DNA from 3 places in the Mesorhizobium sp. ES1-3 genome. Region 3 is predicted to be linked to each of the others. Evidence: riboswitches for the same ligand, from Rfam matches in the RefSeq annotation. Region 3 holds a riboswitch; each other region holds the start of a gene.
What was found. Region 3 has a riboswitch for cobalamin ahead of LB536_RS08055 (aromatic ring-hydroxylating oxygenase subunit alpha). Riboswitches for the same ligand answer to the same signal wherever they lie in the genome.
Positions count from the first base shown of each region.

Region 1: another riboswitch for cobalamin. It lies ahead of LB536_RS28800 (DUF1636 family protein); the one in region 3 lies ahead of LB536_RS08055 (aromatic ring-hydroxylating oxygenase subunit alpha).
Region 2: another riboswitch for cobalamin. It lies ahead of bluB (5,6-dimethylbenzimidazole synthase); the one in region 3 lies ahead of LB536_RS08055 (aromatic ring-hydroxylating oxygenase subunit alpha).

Region 1 is NZ_JAIUGW010000033.1:33,182-40,521, forward strand. It holds gene LB536_RS28785 (NuoB/complex I 20 kDa subunit family protein) at 1-64, opposite strand, end outside; gene LB536_RS28790 (NADH-quinone oxidoreductase subunit A) at 55-420, opposite strand; gene LB536_RS28795 (winged helix-turn-helix domain-containing protein) at 751-1,950, shown strand; cobalamin riboswitch at 1,980-2,187, shown strand; gene LB536_RS28800 (DUF1636 family protein) at 2,225-2,653, shown strand; gene cobW (cobalamin biosynthesis protein CobW) at 2,655-3,692, shown strand; gene LB536_RS28810 (cobaltochelatase subunit CobN) at 3,712-7,239, shown strand; gene cobG (precorrin-3B synthase) at 7,236-7,340, shown strand, end outside.
Region 2 is NZ_JAIUGW010000031.1:51,861-59,200, forward strand. It holds gene LB536_RS28190 (exodeoxyribonuclease VII small subunit) at 1-54, opposite strand, end outside; gene LB536_RS28195 (histone deacetylase family protein) at 58-984, opposite strand; cobalamin riboswitch at 1,107-1,286, shown strand; partial or broken gene bluB (5,6-dimethylbenzimidazole synthase) at 1,458-1,964, shown strand; gene LB536_RS28205 (hypothetical protein) at 2,132-3,115, opposite strand; gene LB536_RS28210 (TetR/AcrR family transcriptional regulator) at 3,205-3,813, opposite strand; gene LB536_RS28215 (MFS transporter) at 3,933-5,153, shown strand; gene ribB (3,4-dihydroxy-2-butanone-4-phosphate synthase) at 5,173-6,273, opposite strand; gene aroC (chorismate synthase) at 6,365-7,340, opposite strand, start outside.
Region 3 is NZ_JAIUGW010000004.1:166,707-174,046, reverse strand. It holds gene arfB (alternative ribosome rescue aminoacyl-tRNA hydrolase ArfB) at 1-219, shown strand, start outside; gene LB536_RS08070 (alpha-ketoglutarate-dependent dioxygenase AlkB family protein) at 414-1,031, shown strand; gene LB536_RS08065 (hypothetical protein) at 994-2,622, opposite strand; gene LB536_RS08060 (hybrid-cluster NAD(P)-dependent oxidoreductase) at 3,152-4,252, opposite strand; gene LB536_RS08055 (aromatic ring-hydroxylating oxygenase subunit alpha) at 4,273-5,520, opposite strand; cobalamin riboswitch at 5,635-5,837, opposite strand; gene LB536_RS08050 (DUF680 domain-containing protein) at 6,331-6,534, shown strand; gene LB536_RS08045 (DUF680 domain-containing protein) at 6,607-6,813, shown strand; gene LB536_RS08040 (DUF680 domain-containing protein) at 6,880-7,128, shown strand; gene LB536_RS08035 (ABC transporter ATP-binding protein) at 7,211-7,340, opposite strand, start outside.

The sequences.
Region 1 (7,340 bases), on a different contig from region 3:
TGGGATCGATGATACCCTTGGGCTTCGGCGCGACGAGGGTGCCTGAACTGTCGTTCAATCCCATTCCAGCGCTCCTTTTTTCCATTCATAGGCAAAGCCGATTGTCAGCACTGCCAAAAACACCATCATCGACCAGAAACCGAGCATGCCGATCTTCGAGAAGGACACCGCCCAGGGAAACAGGAAGGCTACTTCGAGATCGAAGATGATGAACAGGATCGACACCAGGTAGAAACGGATGTCGAACTTCATGCGGGCGTCGTCGAACGAGTTGAATCCGCATTCATAGGCGGACAGCTTCTCGGGATCCGGGTTGCGGTAGGCTACCAGGAACGGCGCCGCGAGCAGCGCCAGGCCGACCACCAGCGCCACGCCGATAAACAGGACGATGGGCAGGTACGAACTGAGGAGTGCGTTCATGCAGCGGCTTTCCGTTGGCGCCAATCCACGTTGATTACAGCACCGGACCTTATTGCGGAAGCGTGACAGATTAACCGCTGAACCGTTTTAAGGAGCCTATGCTGCAACGCGGCGAGGGTTAGCGCAGCACTTCCAGCGAAGCAAGTCAAACCTTGTTCAAAACACCGAGCTGGACGGCAATCCGGGAGAAACTGGTCCCATACGCTCCTGTTTGATTTCCTTCGTCTTTTACTCCACTTTTCTCTCCTGACAAGGTTGCCGCCAAAACCCTGCTAGCATGGACAGGAATCACCCCGCAACGCCAGACAGGTCCACCAGAGACGCATCCGCATGAAGGAAAAGATCTCGCTTGCCGCCGCCCGGCGCATCGCGCTCGCCGCTCAGGGATTTCTCGATCCCCGCCCCGCCGGCACGCCCGACCGCCGCCACTTCGCCCGCGTTCTGTCTCGCACCGGCCTGCTGCAGATCGATTCCGTCAGTGCGGTGGTTCGCGCCCATTACATGCCCCTCTATTCGCGTCTTGGCCCCTATCCCCTCGCTTTGCTCGACAATGCCGCCGTGACGCGAAAGCGCACTGTGTTCGAATACTGGGCGCACGAGGCCTCGTTCCTGCCCGTCGAGACCTACCCGCTGATGCGCTGGCGCATGCAGCGCGCCGAGCAAGGCGATGAAATGTATCTGGGGCTGGCCAAATGGGGCCGCGAGCACGCCCCCTATATAGAAGAGATCTACCGCGAGGTCGTGGCACGCGGCCCGATCGCCGCTTCCGCGCTGGAAGGCCAGAAAGGCTCCGGCGGCTGGTGGGGCTGGAGCCACGCCAAGCACGCCTTCGAATGGCTGTTCTGGGCCGGGCGCATCACCACCGCGCACCGGCGCGGCTTCGAGCGCTTCTACGACCTGCCGGAGCGCGTGCTGCCGCAGGCGATCCTCGACCTGCCGGTACCGACCGCCGAGGATGCACATCGCGAATTGCTGCGCATCTCCGCCCGCGCCCATGGCGTGGCGACATCGGGCGACCTGCGCGATTATTTTCGACTCTCCCCCGCCGACATGAAAGGCCGCCTGGAGGAACTGGTCGAGACCGGCGAGTTGCTGCCGGTCCGTGTCGAGGGCTGGGACAAGCCGGCTTACCTTCATAGGGACGCGCGCTTGCCACGCAAGATCGAGGCCCGCGCCCTGCTGGCGCCGTTCGATCCGGTCGTCTTCGAGCGCTCGCGCAGCGAGCGGCTGTTCGATTTCCGCTACCGCATCGAGATCTACACCCCGGCCGACAAGCGCCAATATGGCTACTATGTCCTGCCCTTCCTGCTCGGCGACAGGATCGTGGCGCGCGTCGACCTCAAGGCCGACCGGCCGGCAAGTGTCCTGCGTGTCCATGCCGCCTACGCCGAGCCCGGCGCACCGCCCGAAACCGCCGCTCAGCTCTCCGAGGAATTGAAGCAGATGCAGGGCTGGCTTGGCCTCGAACGCATCGAAGTGACGCCCGCCGGCGACCTGGGCCCGGCGCTGTCCGACATCGCGGTGTCGTAAGCTCGCGTTGACACCACTGCCCGCAAGAGCCTAAATCCAATCCAGACGGTCTCCTCTCGGCAAAGGGAGGAGCCAAGAGGGAATGCGGTGCGGGATTGAAAATCCCAAATCCGCGGCTGTCCCCGCAACTGTGAGCGAAGAGCCAAGGCCGAAAGCCACTGGGATTGTCCCGGGAAGGCGGCTACCCAAGGCGATGACCCGCGAGCCAGGAGACCTGCCGTCTGGAATGCAAGTATCCGATCGCCCGGCGGGTTTTCCGGGCAAGGAGCCTGATTTGGATCGCGACAGCAGTTTTTCGGCTGAAACAACGGACATTTCGTCCGGCGGGGATGAAGACCTGGCCGGCATCACTGTCATCGTCTGCGCCTCCTGTCGCGACGAGACCGGCTCCGATGCTCATCCCCGGGCCGGCGAACTCTTGGCTGAAGATACGCGCCAAGCCGCCTCGGGCGACAACATCCGCATCCGCACCGTCGAATGCCTCGGCAATTGCAAGCGCCGGCTGAGCGCCGCGATCCTGCGCGACGGATGCTGGAGCTATGTGTTTGGCGATCTGACCCCGACCAGCGGCGCCGATCTCGTCACCGGCGCGAAACTCTTCGCCACATCCAGCGACGGCCTCATTCCCTGGCGGGGCCGGCCCGATAGCCTCAAACGCGGCCTCGTTGCCCGCATCCCTCCCCTCGACATACTGAAAGACTGATATGACCGCATCCGTTTCCCGCGTTCCCTGCACCGTCGTCACCGGCTTCCTCGGCGCCGGCAAGACGACCCTTGTCCGCCATCTCCTGGAAAACGCTGGCGGTAAGCGTATCGCGATCATCGTCAACGAGTTCGGCGACATCGGCATCGACGGCGAAATCCTCAAGGGCTGCGGCATCGATACCTGCCCCGAGGAAAACATCGTCGAGCTGGCCAATGGCTGCATCTGCTGCACCGTCGCCGACGATTTCGTGCCGGCGCTCGACCAGATCCTGTCCCTGACGCCGAAGGTCGACCATATCCTGATCGAAACCTCGGGCCTCGCTCTGCCCAAGCCGCTGGTCCAGGCTTTCCAGTGGCCGACAGTGAAGAGCCGGGTGACCGTCGATGGCGTCATCGCCGTGGTCGACGGTCCCGCACTTGCCGAAGGCCGGGTTGCCAACGACATGGAAGCCCTGCAGGCACAGCGCGCCGGGGATGAAAGCCTCGACCATGATGATCCGGTCGAGGAGGTGTTCGAGGATCAGATCGCCTGCGCCGATCTGATCATCCTGTCGAAGAGCGACCTGATGGACGCCGACGGCTCGGCCCGCGCCAACAGCATCATCGGCGAACACTCAGCCCGCGCCGTGAAGATCGTGCCGACGTCTCATGGCAAGGTCGATCCCTCGGTGCTGCTCGGCCTCGGTCTCGCCGTCGAGGACGATATCGAGAACCGCAAATCCCATCATGACGGCGCGTTCGACCACGAGCATGACGACTTCGACACGTTCATCGTCGACATTCCCTCGATCGCCAATCCCGACGAGCTGGCAAAGCGCGTCGCCGCGGCCGCCGAACAGGAAAACGTGCTGCGGGTGAAAGGCTTCGTCGAAGTCGGCGGCAAACCGATGCGGCTCCTGCTGCAGGCCGTCGGCCCGCGCGTCAATCATTACTATGACCGCGCCTGGAGCGCCGAGGACGACCGCCGTTCGCGCCTGGTCGTCATCGGCCTCAAGGGGCTGAACCGTCCGGCGATCGAACGTATCCTCGCCGGCTGATTTTCAGGCACAGGCCGCGATGCACATCCTCACCACGACCTCCGCCTCGCTCGACGATCTCGCCGAGCCTGTCGATCTCAGGCAGGCGCCGGCGGATATCGTGGCCCTGTCGTTCACCGACAGCGACCTCGCCGGACTGGCGGCGGCATGGAAGGCCGACGCCGATCGCCTGCCCTCGATGCGGCTGGCGGCACTGCGCGACCTGCGCCATCCCATGTCGGTCGACCTCTGGGTTGACAGCGTCGCCCGCCACGCCAAGGTCGTCCTGGTGCGTATCCTCGGCGGTTACGACTGGTGGCGCTATGGCTGCGACCAACTGGCGGCAATTGCCCGCGAACGCGGCATAAGACTGGCGCTGCTTCCCGGTGAAAGCCATGACGAGGATTTCAGGCTGATCGAAGCCTCGACGCTGCCCCGCGCCGAACTCGACGGCCTGCTCGGCTATTTCCGCGAGGGCGGCCCGGCCAATATGAACGCGCTGGTGCACAGGCTGGCGGGCCTGGCCGGACAGGATACATCCGTCGCCAGTCCGGTCAGCGTGCCGAAGGCCGGTTACTATCAGTTTGGAATGGGGGTCGCAGAGAAGCCGGACCTTTCAAATGTCAGCGCCCCTATCATCCCGATTCTCTTCTACCGATCGATGCTGCTCGCGGCCGATGTCGCCCCGATCGATGCGCTGGCCGAGGCTTTGCGCTCCCAGGGACTGGCACCGGTCCCGATCTTTGTTTCCAGTCTCAAGGATCCGCTGTCCCTGGCATTCGCCGAAAATGCCGTCGCATCGCTGAAACCGGCCGCCATCATCACCGCGACCGCTTTCGCGTCCGGCGCCGAGGCCGGCGTGGAAACCCTGTTCGACCGCGCCGGCGTGCCTGTCTTCCAGGTCATCGTCGCCACCACACGCCGCGACGTCTGGGAAAACAACCAGCGCGGGCTGGCACCCGCCGACCTTGCCATGCATGTCGTGCTGCCCGAACTCGATGGCCGCATCCTTGCCGGCGCCATTTCCTTCAAGGGCGAGAGTGATGTCGACCCGGCGCTAGGCCACCGTGCGTTGGCCAACCAGCCGCAAGCGGATCGTGTGGAGCAAGTGGCTAAGCGCGTAGCGGCCTTCATCCGTTTGCAAGAGACCCCGCGCGCCGAACGCAAGCTCGCGATCCTGATCCCCGATTACCCCAGCGCCCCCGGCCGAACCGGCTATGCGGTCGGGCTCGATGTTCCGTCCAGCGTGATCGCCATGCTGCACGACTTGAGCGAACAGTGCTATGCCGTTGAAGGGATTCCACAAACGCCGCGTGAATTGCTGGATTTGCTGGAAAAAAGTGATCACCGACTTGGCTTGGCGGACTATTTGCATCTCTCGAAAGAACTGCCAGCAGATGCAATCGCCTCAGTAGAGGCTGCTTGGGGCAGAGCAGATCGGGAGACAGGTCTTCGCGAAGCACCCCCCTCTGTCCTGCCGGACATCTCCCCCGCAAGGGGGGAGATCGGCAGTTTCGGGGCCGTCGCTCCTTCTGCAATGTTGGCAGTTGGCGAAAGCCGTGACGACAGCGCAATCTCCCCCCTTGCGGGGGAGATGTCCGGCAGGACAGAGGGGGGCGCTCAAGCGCCAGCCGTCGCCAGCTTCCCCTTCCGCGCCGCGCATTTCGGCAACATCACGGTCGCACTCGCCCCCGACCGCGGCCGTTCCGCCGACCGCCGCGCCGACTACCACGATCCGACGCTGCCTCCGCGCCACGCTTTGATCGCCTTCGGCCTATGGCTGCGCAGATCGCTCGGCGTCCATGCCTTGATCCATGTCGGCGCCCACGGCACGCTGGAATGGCTGCCCGGCAAGACGGTTGCGCTCTCGCAAGCCTGTTTTCCCGAGATCGTGACCGGCTCCCTGCCCGTCATCTATCCCTTCATCGTCTCCAACCCCGGCGAGGCGGCACAGGCCAAGCGGCGGATCGCTGCCGTCACCCTTGGCCATCTGCCGCCGCCGCTGACGGGCGCCGGACTGGACGAGGGCCAGCACCAGCTCGAGCGGCTGGTCGACGAATATGCCCAGGCCGACGGCCTCGACCGCCGCCGCCGCGACCGCCTCGCCAGGTTGATCGTCGAAACCGCGCAAAAGACCGGTCTCGCCTCCGAAGCCGGCGTCGCCGCGACCGATGCGCCCGATGAAGCGCTGCGCCGCATCGACGCCTGGCTCTGCGACCTCAAGGATTTCGCCATCAAGGACGGGCTGCATGTCTACGGCCATGTCCCAGACGACGAGCCGGACCCCATGCGCAGGCAAAGCGCGGAAGCCGAGAAGGCCGCGCTGCTCGCCGCGCTCGATGGCCGCCACGTCAAGGCTGGCCCGGCCGGCGCGCCCGCGCGCGGCCGCTCCGACGTGCTGCCGACAGGCCGTAACCTGTTCACCTCGGACCCGCGCACCATGCCGACGCCGACCGCCTATGATCTCGGCGAGGTGGCTGCCGAGGAAGTGGTGCGCGGCTACATGCAATCGCATGGCGACTGGCCCCGCTCCTTGGTCATCGATCTCTGGGGCTCGGCCTCGCTGCGCACCGGCGGCGAGGAGATTGCGCAAGGCCTGGCGCTGATGGGCTGCCGGCCGCAATGGGATGCTGCCACCGGCCGCATCACCGGCATCGAGGTGCTGCCGCCGGCTACGCTCGGCCGCCCGCGCGTCGACGTCACCTGGCGCATATCAGGCCTGTTCCGCGACATGTTCCCGACCCAGATCGCACTGATCGACGCCGCCGCCAACGCCGTTGCCGCGCGCGACGAGGACGATTCGGAAAACCCGCTCGCCGCCAGGACCCGAGCCGACGGCAAGGCCAGCCCGCGCATCTTCGGCACGTCGCCCGGCACTTACGGCGCCGGCGTCGAAGAGATTTTGTCCAGCGGCGACTGGGCAGCGCGCGAAGAGATCGGCCGCGCCTATCTCGACGCCACCTCGCATGCCTATGGCGGCGCCGGCGGCGAAGGCGTCTCGGCACCCGGAGCGTTTGAAGGCCGCATCGCCGAGGCCGACCTTCTCGTCCACACCGGCGACGACCCCGGCCGCGACATTCTCGAAGGCTCCGCCGACGTCGCCTTCATCGGCGGCTTTTCGGCGGCCTTGGCCACACTCGGCAGGAACGCCGACGTCATCGTGCTCGACACCACGGATCCGCGGAAGCCGAAACCGCGATCGGTTGGCGAGGCGGTGTCACGCGTGGTGCGCGCCCGTGCCGTCAACGCCCGCTTCATATCAGGGCAGATGCGCCACGGTCCGCGCGGCGCCTCCGAATTCGCCGAAACCGTCGACCGGCTGGTCGGCTTCGCCGAGACCACCCACGCCATTTCAGGCGCGCTGATCGAGGCGGTGCATGATGCCTATCTCGGCGACGCGGAAGTCCGCGCCTTCATCCTGCGCGAAAATCCCGCCGCCGCCAAAGTCATCGCCGAGCGTTTCCTATCGGCGCGCCGGCGCGGGCTCTGGCATCCCTTGCGCAATTCCATCGACGACGATCTCGCCGCGCTGATTGCCGAGGCCAACGCGCTCGGGGTCGCGGCATGAACGCCTTCTCGCGCCGTGGCGCCTGCCCTGCCTTGTCGGCGCCGATGCAGACAGGCGACGGCCTGCTGGTGCGGCTCAACCCCGTCGCCGAAGGCCTATCG
Region 2 (7,340 bases), on a different contig from region 3:
GAGTGCCTGTTCGAAGCTCATCGCCTTGACGTCTTCGTTGATCTCACCAGTCATCATTCATCCTTTCATCAGTCGCCCGACATGGGCGGCGACCGAAAATGCCAATCCCTGCAGATCGTAGCCGCCCTCGAGCAGGCTGACGAGCCGGTTGCCGCCATGGCGTGCGGCGCGCTGCATCAGCTGGCCGGTCGCCCAGTCGAAATCGTCCTCGGTCAGATTGATTTCCGCCAGCGGGTCGCGATGGTGCGCGTCGAAGCCAGCCGAAATGATGATCAGGTCGGGCGCGAAATTGTCGAGTGCCGGCAGCACGCGCGACAGGAAAGCATCGCGAAACACCTCGCTGCCGGTCCGCGGCGCCAGCGGCGCGTTGACGATATTGCCAGCGCCGGTCTCGTTCTTCGCGCCGGTGCCGGGATAGAGCGGCATCTGGTGTGTCGAGCAATAGAGCACCGAGGGATCGTCCCAGAAAATATCCTGCGTGCCGTTGCCGTGATGCACGTCCCAGTCGACGACGGCGACACGCTCGGCGCCATGCTTCTTCTGTGCATAGCGCGCAGCGATTGCCGCCGTATTGAAGAAGCAGAAGCCCATGGCCGTGGTCTTTTCCGCATGGTGCCCAGGCGGCCGGGCGGCGACGAAGACATTGTCGGCGCGGCCCGCAAAGACGTCGTCGACGGCGGCGTTGGCGGCGCCGATCGCCGTGGTCGCGGCCTGCCAGCTCTTCGGGCTGGCGGTGGTGTCGGCATCGATGCGGGCAATGCCTTCGTCGGGGATGGCGGCGCGGACACGCGCGACGAAATCGGCGGGATGCGCGTAAAGGATGGTCGCCTCGTCGCCTTGCGGTGCCTCGACGCGGTCGAGCGCGGCGAAAGCTTCGTCGTCGAGCACGCGTTCGATGGCGCGCAGGCGGTCGGGCCGCTCGGGGTGACCGGGCGGGGTGATGTGTTCGAAAAAGATCGGGTGCGTGTAGAGACGAGTGGCCATGTCCCCCTATCTAGTGCCCCGGCGCGGCGATGGCCATGCGTTGCGGCCTGATCGCTGGGGAAAATCGAACCTGCGTCCATTCATGTCGCTGCGGGCATTGGCGTCGCCGGCCATTCGGCGTAAGACTGCCGCTACTGCCTGGTGCCCGCGAAAGCGGGAGAATCGGGAACACGGTTTGATACCGTGGCGTGCCCAACGCTGTGAGGGGGACTGCGCCGGTAAGTGCCACTGTCGATGACGGGAAGGCACCGGACGTGGGTTGATCCCGAGCCAGAAGACCGGCCTGGCAGGCATCGTCATCCGCATGGTCAGGCGGATGATATCAGAGCGGCGTGCGTTCTCTTGGACGCACAAAGTACGCTCTGAAAATTTGAACTGCTGCAATCGCAAGGGGACAAGCGATGCCGGAAGATATGACCGCTGCAATGGGCGATGGATTCGACCAGATTGCGCGCGACGCGGTTTACCGCGCCATGTTCACGCGGCGCGACGTGCGTAGCCATTTTACATCGGAGACGATCGACGACGAGGTGCTGGCGCGGCTGCTGCTTGCCGCCCATCACGCGCCGTCGGTCGGCTTCATGCAGCCCTGGAATTTCATCGTCATTCGCGATGCCGCGCGACGGGGGGAGGTGCGCGACCTGTTCTTGGCCGCCCGCGAACAGGAACTGCCGGCAATCGAGGCGGACCGGCGGGCGCTCTACCGCAAGCTCAAGCTCGAAGGCATTTGCGAAAGCGCGCTCAACATCTGCATCACCTGCGACCGCGAGCGTTCGAAAGGCTCGCCGCTGGGACGCTGGCACAATCCGGAAATGGATCTCTACAGCACGGTCTGCGCGGTGCAGAATTTCTGGCTGGCCGCGCGTGCCGAGGGCGTTGGCGTCGGCTGGGTCAGCATCATCGAGACGCAAGCGCTGAAAAGCCTGCTATCCATCCCCGACCACGTGACGCCGATCGCCTATCTCTGCGTTGGCCGTGTTTCCGAGTTCGCGCCCAAACCCGACCTCGAAACGCATGGCTGGGGCCGACGGCTGCCGCTGCCAGACCTGATCATGAGCGAGACGTTTTGCGGCCAGGGTGAGGCCTCGCTCAAATCCACGGTGGCCCGCCTCGACACCGTCGCCGCTGCGCCGGCAAACCCCGCCGATCAGCGCGTCGCGCCGGCCGTACCCCAGTGCGAACCGTCGAAGGTGGAGAGCGCCTTGTCCTTGAGTTCCCGGAACTTCGACGAGGCTTCGGCGAGCCGGGCGTCCCAGGCGGCATCGGGCACCTGGCCCTCGATGGTCTTGAAATAGACCTGCATCAGGCAGGCGATGGCGAACGGCTCGATGAACGCCGCCTTGAAGGCCCAGGCAAAGACGATGGCCAGAACGAAGGCCCAACCGGCGAGCTGACCGGGCATGACGTAAAGAATGGCGGCCGCCGGCGCCAGCATCAGCAGGAAGATGACAAAGGAGACGCCCCACATGATGACCGCCAGCCAGACCGCGTTCTTGACCATGGTCTTGCCATTCTGGGCGTAGAGCACGACGCCTTGCCGCGCGGTCTCGAAGGGCGAGGACGAATTGATGCGGATGTTGTAGCCGAGAATGATCTCATCGACATAGGTCAGCGACAGGCGGATCACCGTGTTGAGGAACGAGACCAGGCCGCTCAGGCCCGGAATGGGCAGGAAAGCCGCGATGCCGCCGAGCAGGCCGGTGATGGCGCGGATGGCGCCCTTGACTAATTGGTCGACGACGAAAAGGATGTTCGCCTCGGCAAAACGCTCGGTCACAATCTCTTTTGCGTAGGCGATCTGGTTCTGGCCGTCGGGAACGTCATGGCCGTCGATCAGATGAACCATGACGGCGATGTGACCCGCCTTGACGACGTAAAGGATATATTCGCGGATCCAATAGACGGCGATCGAGACGAGGCCGAAACCGACCACGCCACCCCACATGGCGAAGGACAACGGTCCATCAGGATCGGTGGAGATATGGCCGACGCCATAGCCGACGGAGGCGCCCGTGCCGGTGGCCATGATGTAGGCCAGCGTGATGCCGAAATAGACGATCATGCGAAAGACAATGAAGGGCCAGGTCCGCATCATGATGGACACCGACCTGCCGATATCGAAATCCCACATGCCCGAATCTCCCCTCAGAGATGGCTGTGGAGGATGCGCTCAAACCGGCTATTGTCAATTGCAGGCGGCGGCGGGAGGGCCACGGTGGCTCAGTTTGGCCGCGCTTCCGGCTTCTCGAGCAGGCCTTCAAGCAATTGCTTGAACGCGGCCACCACCTTCCTCGATGTCGCTTCGGGATCGTTCGAATTGGCGATCCGCTGCGCGGCCTGACTGCTCGCCCCATTGATCAGCCGCGCCGCGGTCTCCGGATCGAGGCCCGGCACGACCACCCCCTCCTCTTGCAGCGCGGTCAGATGATCGGTCATTGAACCGACGCAGGCATTGGCATTCGACCATTGTGCCGGATCGCCCAGCACCGCCGGACCGTCCCGGAACATGATGCGCTGGATTTCCGGCTCGAGCGCCATCTCGATATAGGTGGTGCATTCGTCGACGAAATGCTGCCAGCGGGTCGGCGCCCTCGACGCGACCTCGTTCACCCGCGCCGCCATCTCAGCATCGATTTGCGCGATAACCGCCTCGAGCAGTCCCTTCTTGTCGCCGAAGTGATGATAGAGGGCGCCGCGCGTCAGTCCGGCCGACGCGGTGAAATCGTCCATCGACGCTTCGGCGTACCCGATGGTGCCAAAGGCTTGGCGTGCCGCGGCGATCAGCTTGGCGCGTGTCTCCGCGATCATCTCCTTGCGTGGTCGATGCATGTCCTGGCCTTATCTACATACGTCCCGTATGCCAATTGACATACGGGGCGTATGGTCTATTTAACACTCATACGTGTCGTATGTAATCGTCGAATCGCCCCTTGTCGAGGAACAGGATCATGCAAAACCCCTATTCGGAAATTTTTCGCGCTCCCGGAGCCAAGGGCTTTGCCGCCGCCGGCTTCATGGCGCGCCTGCCGATCGCCATGGCGCCGATCGGCATCGTCGCGATGTTGTCGCAGACGCGTGGCGAATACTGGCTGGCGGGTGCGGTTTCCGCGACATTCGCCTTGGCCAATGCTTTCCTGGCGCCGCAAATATCGAGGTTGGTCGACCGCCTCGGCCAGACGCGGGTTGTCGTACCCACCACCATCATCTCCGTGCTCGCATTCGCGGCCCTGATCGCATCGGCCAATCAGGACTGGCCGGTATGGACGCTGTTCGTGTCGGCACTGCTGGCCGCGGCAATGCCAAGCATGCCGGCCATGGTGCGGGCGCGCTGGACCGAGATTTTCCGGGGCCGGCCCGAGATGAATACCGCCTTCGCCTTCGAGTCGGCGGCGGATGAACTGGTCTATATCGCCGGCGCATCGCTGTCGGTGGGCCTCAGTGCCGCGCTGTTCCCGGAAGCGGGCGTGCTCGTCAGCACTCTGCTCCTTGCCGTGGGCTCGACAGCTTTCATCCTGCAGCGTTCGACCGAACCGCAAGTGCGGCCGGTGGACCATGGCTCAACGGGCTCGGCAATCCGCCTGGGGCCGGTTCAAATCATCACCTTCGCCATGATCTTCATCGGCGCGACTTTCGCGACGACGGAGGTGAGCACGGTGGCGATCACCAAGGAATTCGGCCAGCCGGGCGCCGCAAGTCTCGTCATCGGCGTCTATGCGCTGGGGTCCTTCGTGCTCGGCATCATCGTCGGCGCGCTGAACCTGAAAGCACCGCTGCAGCGCCAGCTCGCCATCGCGGTCGCGTTGGTCACGCTCGGCACGCTGCTGCCGCTTACCGCCGGCACCGTGCCCGTGCTCGCGCTTACTGTCTTCATCAGCGGCGTGGCGATCTCGCCGACCTTCATCACAGCCTTCGGCCTGATCGAACGGCATGTCCCTGAAACGATGCTGACCGAAGGCATAACCTGGGTGATGACCGGCATCGGCATCGGCATGGCGATGGGCTCTTTCGCCGCCGGCGCGGTGGTGGATGCGTTCGGCGCCCAGAACGGGTTCTGGGTCTCGGTGGCGTCAGGCGTTATCGCACTGGTCACGGTGCTGCTCGGCCAGCGCAGCCTCGCCACCCACGGATGCGAGCTGGAAGGATGCGAGGCGGCAATCCCGGCCGAATGACAGCCAGGGTTTGTCGAGCTCAGATAATCTCGGTCTTGGCGATGTGAATGCCAAAACCCTCGAGACCGACATAGTGGCGCTCGCGCGAGGCGATCAGATTGATCGAGGAAATGCCGAGATCCTTCAGGATCTGCGCACCAAGGCCGATCTCACGCCATTCGCTCTCGCGCCGGCGCGCCTCTTCATGGTCCTCGCGATCGCCCGGCGCCGGCCGGTTACGCTCCTGGTGAGCGACGCCGACCGAGCCCTCGCGCAGATAGACGATGACGCCGCGCTTGCGCTCGCCCATCGCCTTCATGATGGCATCGAGCCGGTGGCTGGTACCGAACACGTCGGTCACCACATCCTCCGAATGCAGCCGCACCGGCACCTCCTCGCCGTCGCGGATATCGCCGAAGACGATGGCGACGTGATGCATCGTGTCCCAGGGCAGCGTGTAGGTGAACACCTGCGCCTTGCCGCCCAGCGTCTCGATGTCGGAGCAGGCGACGCGCTCGACCAGCGTTTCCTTGCGCTGCCGGTAGGCGATTAGGTCGGCGACCGAAACCTGCTTGAGACCGTGCTCCTCGGCGAAGGCCGCGACTTGTGGGCCGCGCTTGACGGTGCCGTCATCATTGACCAGTTCGGAAATGACACCGATCGGCGGCAGGCCGGCGAGCTTGCAGAGGTCGACGGCCGCCTCGGTATGGCCCGAGCGCATCAAGACGCCGCCCTCGCGCGCGATCAGTGGGAAGATGTGGCCAGGGCGGACGAAATCGGAGGCGCCGACATTGCCGTTGGCAAGATTGCGCACGGTCAGGGTGCGGTCGTCGGCCGAAATGCCTGTCGTCGTGCCATGCTTGAAGTCGACGCTGACGGTGAAGGCGGTGGTGTGGGCCGAATCATTGTCGGCGACCATCGGCGCGAGGTTCAGCCGCTTGGCTTCCTCGCGCGGCATTGGTGTACAGACGATGCCCGACGTGTTGCGCACGATGAAGGCCATCTTCTCCGGCGTACAGTGAACGGCGGCGACGATCAGGTCGCCCTCGTTCTCACGCCCGTCATCGTCCATGACGACGACGATCTCGCCGCGTTCGAAAGCCCGGATTGCTTCGACGATCTTCTTCTGGTCGTAAGGCATGGAAATGCTCGCTTCGCTCGCAGGGAATAGGCAATAGGCAGTAGGGAAAAGGAAATTTTGGCTCTTTCGGGCGGGCAGACTGGCCTCCTGCCTAATCCCTACTGCCTATTCCCTTTCCTGTCTGTCCTCGATGCCGCAGATAGTGGTCGGCAATGGCGCAGGCAACCATGGCCTCGCCGATCGGCACGGCGCGGATGCCGACGCAAGGGTCGTGGCGACCCTTGGTCATCACCTCCACGTCGTTGCCGTCCTTGTCGATCGACTTGCGCGGCGTCAGGATCGACGAAGTCGGCTTGACGGCAAAGCGCGCGACGATCGCCTGGCCGGTCGAGATGCCGCCGAGAATGCCGCCGGCATTGTTGGACAGGAACACCGGCTTGCCGTCATTGCCCATGCGCATCTCGTCGGCATTCTGTTCGCCGGTAATGCGGGCGGCCTCGAAACCATTGCCGATCTCGACCCCCTTGACGGCGTTGATCGACATCAGGCCGGAGGCAATGTCCTGGTCGAGCTTGGCATAGATCGGCGCGCCTAACCCTGCGGGAACGCCATCGGCGACGATCTCGATCACCGCGCCGACCGAGGAGCCGGCCTTGCGGATGCCGTCGAGATATTGCGTGAAGACTGGAACCGAAGCGGGGTCGGGGGTGAAGAACGGATTTTCCGCGTCGCCGATGAAATTCCAGTTCCAATTGGCGCGGTCGATCGACTTTTCGCCCATAGACACGAGCGCGCCGCGCACCACCATGCCCGGCACCACCTTCCGGGCGAGCGCGCCGGCGGCGACCCTGGCCGCCGTCTCGCGCGCGGAAGAGCGGCCGCCGCCGCGATAGTCGCGTATGCCGTATTTGACGTCGTAGGTGTAGTCGGCATGGCCCGGCCGGAACTGGCGGGCGATCTCGCCATAGTCTTTCGAGCGCTGATCGACATTCTCGATCAGCATCGACACCGGCGTGCCGGTGGTGATCATCGTCGCGCCGTCCTCATCGAGGACGAAGCCCGAGAGGATCTTCACCTCGTCCGGCTCGCGGCGCTGGGTGACGAAGCGCGACTGGCCCGGGCGGCGC
Region 3 (7,340 bases):
GGTGTCATCGTCATCGAGGCCGGGCGCTTCCGAACCCAGGAACAGAACCGCGCCGATGCGCGGGCGAGGCTCGCGGCACTGGTGGCCAAGGCCGCCGAACCACCGCCGCCGCCGCGCAAGAAGACACGGCCGTCGAAAGGCGCGGTCGAGCGACGGCTGAAGAGCAAGGCGGGACGCGGCACGATCAAGAAGCTGCGCGGCCGGGTGGAAAACGATTAAGCACCACTATCATGTGTACAATCGGTCTCCCATTCTTTGTCCGTCAACCGCCTTTGGCCAATTGGGAAACGCGAATTCACCGCCCATTCCCGCTTCCGTAATTTTCAGGGAGATCGACGACGGATTTCGGGTCGCCCCATGCCTGTGATGGTGGCATCCTGCGGCTCCGAACATCCGCGAGGTGAGCCAATTCCATGCTCGTTCTGCCCAAGGGCGTCCGCCACATGCCGGGCCATCTGTCCCGCGCCGTCCAGGAGACGCTGGTCGAGGAGGTGAGGAGCATCGTCCAGCAAGCGCCGCTGTTCGTGCCGGCCATGCCGCGGACCGGCAAGGAGATGAGCGTGCGCATGACCAATTGCGGTCCGCTCGGCTGGGTCACCGACAAGGACCGCGGCTATCGCTACCAGCCGACGCATCCGCTGACCGGAGAGCCGTGGCCGCCCATCCCCGACAGCCTGCTCGACCTGTGGCGGCAGGTGTCGGGCTATCCGAATCCACCGCAGGCCTGCCTGATCAATTTCTACACGGCCGACGCGAAAATGGGCCTGCATCAGGATCGTGACGAGGCCGATTTCTCGGCACCCGTCGTCTCGGTCTCGCTGGGTGACGATTGCCTGTTCAGGGTCGGCCAGACAACGCGCGATGGCGCCACCAAATCGTTCAGGCTGAAAAGCGGCGATGTCGTCGTGCTTGGCGGCGAGGGCCGTCTTGCCTTCCATGGCGTCGACCGCATCTACCCTTCGACCTCGGCGCTGCTCAAGAACGGCGGCAGGATCAATCTGACGCTGCGGCGGGTGACGAAGCCTGAGTGAGCGAGCTATGGGCATCCGAGCGCCGCGCATAGACTTCAATATAGTCCCCACTCGCGATTTCCTCATAATCCTCCATCAAGATTTGGAAATCCGCATTCTGGCGCATCCACACGATCCAAATTGGCGGAAAGTTCGCCGTGAGCGGCCACGCTGATTTTTTCTTGTCTAGCCGATCCATCAGGATGATATCGGGCCTGTTGTCCCGGATCAGGGAATTGACGTAGCGAGTATAACTATCAAGGTCCTGCCGCGCGATGCGCTCGTCCTCGCCTTGATACTCACCCCGCATCAGTCCCCAAAGCGCATAGGTGCCAACCCAATCATGAGCATAGGCCGACAGCCAGCGACCGTTGGTCATCCTTGTCAGCGGATTGCCGACTGACAGGTCGGAACTGACCTGGACGACCGAAGGCGAGGCATAACGGCTCTTGATGGCATCGACCAGGCTTTTCTCAGGCAACTGGTAAGACTGGTGGTGCATCACCGAAAGTGCAACGATCACAGCCAGCGCGGCTGCGGCGTGGAGCCTGACGCTGGCTACCTCGGAAGCAGCCTCTGTATTTGTAAGACCAAGCGCCATTCTCCATCGCGATGCCACTGCCAGTAGCATCGCGACCAGCAACGTAGCCTGATAAGGATACTGGTGATTGGGCCAGTATTTTCCCAGGTAAAGCATGGAGACGAAGAAGCCAGCGGCACTCGCCACCGCCAGCGCAACGTCGTCTCGCCAGACTGATCTACGCATCTGGAAGACCGCGAAAACGACAAAGACCGTAAAAGTCGGCAATGCGGCGAAAATGTTTACGTTGGCTCGCAGGCTGACATAGTAGCGTAGCAGCAATTGTAGGAAGGCGCCAAGAAATTCGGGAAACCATATATACACGCTGACGAGATAGGCAGCGCAAACTGTGAAGATGACGACGTTTTCGGCAGTCAAGCACGCCATTGCCGAGCGTTTGCGCCAAGCGATAAAGAGATAGGGCAGTACGATGCCAGCTGCCCAATGTGGTTTGACCAGAACCAGCACACTTCCCGCTAGGCCGACCGCCACGGCAAGGCTAAGTGGAACCGATGCAGCCGCACGGGGTTCAATCCGCCACATCATCAGGAACAGCATCGGCATGAACAACATCGTGCCAATGTGCTCGCGCTGGCCGAAAACATTACCGGGCATGATGAGAAGCAAAACCGCTAGCGCGGGATATATCCATTGCGTCTTCACATCGACGAAAATTCGGCTTCGCTCGATGACGACCGCCGACAGCGCAATTGAAACGAAAAAAACCATATAAATAAAGAATTCAATCGCCGATTCCGGCGAAATGCCGAACCTTTGAGACAGCCATACCGGCCCAATATAGAGGGCGACGGAAAAAGGTGGATTGGTTTCTAGAATATCGACATAGAGCTTCTGGCCATCAAGAACCTTTTCGCAGATAAGAATGAGCCAGCTAACATCGGTATTGTCGCCGGCTGCCCATGGCATAAAAAGCGAGAACACCACCACGGTCGCAACAAGCCAGACCGCTGACAAGCTTCCGATCGAAGACGCAAAGCCAGTCGCGGTATTGATGTTTCTTACATTTGCCACGCTCGGGACCGCTCCAACAAACATCACTTTTACGCAGAACGACGAAATCCTGGGAGCACAGCTACGCCTGCCTCTGTAATTGAGGAACCCGAGCCGATGTGGTCGAAAGCAGAAGCCGATCGTGCGGTCGCGCCCAGCGTATCAAGCAGCATCGAGATAGGTGCCACCGGTGCCGGGTCACTCGCCCCACGGCAGTGCTCACATCGATCACCCGCTGCCCCCGAAATCGCTGGAACTGACCCTGAAAGCTAGCGGGGATTACCTAAAGGGCTGTTAATCGCGCATCGTGGCGCCTTCCCGTTATCAGCCAATGAGCAAGAATTCCGCCGAGACAAGCTGGAAAGGCAATGCGCCATAGGCGGCGACCGTCGCCTGATCGTCCCATTGGCGGAACTGCCGCGACGGCCGAAATATTTGCCATTGGCAAGGTTGAGCACCACGGCCTCGCCATCGAAGGATTCGAAAACGATATCCCGGCAAGGCAAGCTGTGCCGGCAAGGTGCCGACCATTTCTGCGATCAGTTCGGTATCAAGCCTCGATTTCCAGCGCCGACAATGGCCTGGAACAACAGGCCAGGATGAAGCCATCGTCGACCTCATGATCGAGGATGCCGCCATTGTGGCTCATCTCGACGCTGCCGGAGACTTTCTTCACCTTGCAGGTTCCGCACAGGCCGAATTCGCAGGCCGCCGGTATCCGCACGCCCGAGGCACGCGCCGTCTGCAGCACGGTCTGGCCGGCGACGCATTCGGCGTCGACATCCGAAAGCGCGAATCGGATCGGCGTCGCGGCTTCGACGGGGATAGCCACACCGTCCTGCGCCGGCGCCGCGAACGGCGCCGGGATTTCCTCCACGGTCGGTGCGGCAAAGCTCTCCTGATGGTACTTTGTCATGTCGAAGCCGGCGGCTTCCAGCATGCCGCGCACGGCGCGCATGAAGGGATCTGGGCCGCAGCAGAAGATTTCGCGTTCGCGGAAATCGGGTGCCAGGAGCGGCAGCCGGATGGCGTCGATGCGGCCCATATGGCCGTACCAGCCCTCGCGGCTCGACCGCTCCTCGATCATGAAGCCGAGCGACAGGCCCGGCATATGGCCACCGAGCAGCTCGAGCTCCTTGCGAAAGATGATCTCTTCCGGGCGCCGCGCGCAGTTGACGAAGCCGACATCGGTCCATGGCGCGCAGTCGTTCAGCCAGCGCAGCATCGACATCATCGGCGTCACGCCGGAACCGGCCGAGACGAACAGATACTTTGCCGCCGGATGGCTGTGCAGTGAAAAGTCGCCGCCTGGTCCATAGGCCTTGACGTGCGAGCCCGGCGCCAGGTGATCGAACATCCAGCGTGTGCCGACGCTGCCCGCCTGCGCCTTCACCGTCACCGCGATCGAGAACGGCCGCGACGGCGAGGACGACAGCGTATAGGTACGCATCAGCGGTCCGTCCGGCGTCGGCAGTTCCAGCGTCACGAACTGGCCTGGCTTGTAGCGGAACCAGGTCTGGTTGTCGGACCGGAAGGTGAAGGTCTTCACGTCCGGCGCCTCGTCGCTGACGCCGATCACTTCCAGCACCTGCAGCCTGTCGTTCCAGGGCGCCATCTGGTCGAGATGACGATAAAGGCCAAGGTCGGTCATCGCATTCATCCCTCAGCCTCTCATGCGACGCTGCGCAGCGCGGGCCGGCCACCTTCGGCAAGGCGCGGTCCGATGAAGCGGGCATACCAGTCGACGAACTGGATCACACCGCCCTCATGCAGCTCGGAATAGGGGCCGGGCTCGTAAGCGGGCGATAGGATACCGAAGGCGTTCTCTTCGACGATGCGGCGATCCTGGTCGTTGGTTTCGGTCCAGACATGGGTGAGTTCGGCGAGATCGTAGTCGACGCCCTCGACCGCATCCTTGTGTACCAGCCATTTGGTCGTCACCGCCGTCTCCGTGGCGCTGACCGGCAGCACGCGGAAGGTGACGGCATGGTCGATGAGGATATGATTCCAGGTTGTCGGGTAGTGATAGTGCATCAGCGTGCCGATCCGGTCGGCCGAAACGCTGTCGGACAGGTTCTTCTTCACCGCCCGATTGCCGGTCATCGTGTAGCTCTGGGCATCGCGCAGCAGCGGCGCGCGGGTGGCGCGGTATTGCCCGGCCGGGTCGATGCGGAATTTGCTGGGTAGGCCAGCAGCCTCGCATTTCGCCCAGTGCGCCAGCATCTCCGGATCGCTGTCGGCCCCTTGCACGCCGGTCACGGTCGGTGCTTCCGGGAAGGTCTTGCACAGCTCCGGATGATTGCCCGCACAATGATAGCATTCGCGGTTGTTTTCCCAGACCAGCTTCCAGTTGCCCTTCTCGATGATCGTGCTCTCGAAGGCGATCTTGGCCTCGCTGAGCCGGTGCGGCTTCAGATAGGGCTCGATCATCGCCCGCATCGGCGCGAAGTCGGCGGGCTCCTTGGCCAGGCAGATGAAGACATAGCCGGCGACGCTTTCGCAGGCGACCGGCTTCAGCCCGAACTGGCTCTTGTCGAACCCATCGGCCATCTGGCGGGCGAACAGCAGCCGGCCGTCGAGCTCGTAGGTCCACTGGTGATAGGGACAGACCAGTTTGGCGGCCATGCCCTTGTCGGTGTTGCAGACGCGGCTGCCGCGATGGCGGCAGGAATTATGGAAGGCGTTGATCTTGCCCTGCTGATCGCGCACCAGCACGACCGGATAATCGCCGATCTGCACGGTGATGAAGCTGCCCGGCTTGGGCAATTCGCAATCATGGCCGATGAACAGCCAGTCGCGATACCAGATCAGCTCCATGTCCAGCTTGAAGTAGTCCGGGTCGGTGTAAAAGGGCTGTTCCAGCGAAAAGCCTTGTTTGCGGCTGTTCAAGAGCCTCAGCATGTCGTTGCGCGCGTCCATGTCCTGTCCTCAGTTTCAAGGACTGAACTGGTGGTGATTGAGGAAGGACTGGACGCAGATCGGCGAAAAGCCGGACAAACACCATCCGCCTCTTGACCGCCCACCGCGATCAGTCGAGTTCTAGCCATCTCGGGCTGGTTTCCGGGCTCTGGAGTTGTCCTTGCGGACCATCGCGACACCTTCCCAGGCCTTCGCCCAGTGGTCTCCCGTTGCGACTTGAACTCCACCACCGTTGCGGGGGCAGCGCCGGAATCTGACCGGCTTCCCAATTCTCCGCTCCATCGTCACGCAGCGGCACCTGAGATGTCTGATCTAATCACGGCAGGCTTTGCGACATCGGCACGAAAGCGACATCGCATCCATGCGGCGCGACACGCACGCTGGATCGTCGGGACAGGGTCGTAGCCGTTGGAATCGACCTCCGTCGCCAGACGCGCCGGCACCGTTTTCGACCCCTTTGCCGCGGGCGAGAAGGTTAACGGTTTCAAAAAGTGACTATTAGCAGAGTCTAAAATCGAACCGAACGGTTCGTTTCTGTTGACGGTGCGTGCAAGACGGTGTGAACGCCGAGCCTCCGACACAGTTGATGATCGAGGCGTTGGAGTTAGATAACCAATTGATATCACGAAGAAAAAGAGCGGATGTGGAAAGCCCTGGTACAATTTCAAGTGGTGGAGTCATGGTCCACGCTGAACAACTTCGTGATTGGAAACGGCCGGGGGGCTCTCCCACATCGGGGCTGTCCGAACGACGCGATTTTAATCCCAAGACACGCCGCTAGACGGACGGAAAAATACTGGAGTACCCAAAATGAAAAAGATTGTTCTCACTGCCGCCGCCCTTCTGGCGATTTCCGGCAGCGCCTTCGCTGGTAGCGACAATTACGGTTCGAACGGCGCCAATCAGCCCGCAGCAGCCGTGGACAGCTCGTACACCGCTTCGACCGGCAAGTCGGAGCCGGCTGCTCATGCGCCTGTGACGGGCGCCGACCACAAACGCTTCGGCAACAACTAACTGCCGATCCCCGGCACGCGGCGGGGCGACCCTGCCGCGCCGGTGGATGCCACAAATTCAGGAGTACTTAAAATGAACAAGATCCTCATTGCTGCCGCCGCCGTCCTGGCCCTCTCCGGCAGCGCCTTCGCCGGCAGTGACAATTACGGTTCGAGCGGCGCCGACCAGGCCGCTGTCACTTCGACCGACAACTCGAACACAGCGTCGATCGGCAAGTCGGCTTCGGCCACGCAGGCGCCTGCCCAGCAGGGCAGCGATCGCAACCTCTTCGGCCGTTAACGGCCCGTCCACGAGCGGCGGGCTAGCCCGCCGCTCGTGGAATTCAAGAAATCAGGAGTACTTAAAATGAACAAGATCCTCATTGCTGCCGCCGCCGTTCTGGCCCTCTCCGGCAACGCCTTCGCCGGCAGCGACAACTATGGCTCCAATGGCGCCAATCAGCCCACTGCGTCGTCGACCGTCAATGTCGACACGTCGCATACGGGTTCGATCCGCAACAGCGACTCGCCCGTCTACAAGCTGCTCAATTCGTCCGGCGACGTGCAGAAGCCGGCGCATCAGGGTGCCGATCGCAATCTGTTCGGCAACAACTAACAGATCCGGACCTTAGACATAGACAAAGAAGAGCGGCGGGCCATGCCCGCCGCTCTTTTTGCGTCGTCGAGAACAGTTGGTCTCAGGCCGCCTTTGCTTCGACTTCGTGCAAGGCAAAGGAGCGACCGTCGGCATCGAAGATATGAAGGTCGCCGGCATTGGCGGTCAGCCGCAACGTCGAGCCGCGCTTGACCTCGACATTGCCCGGCAAC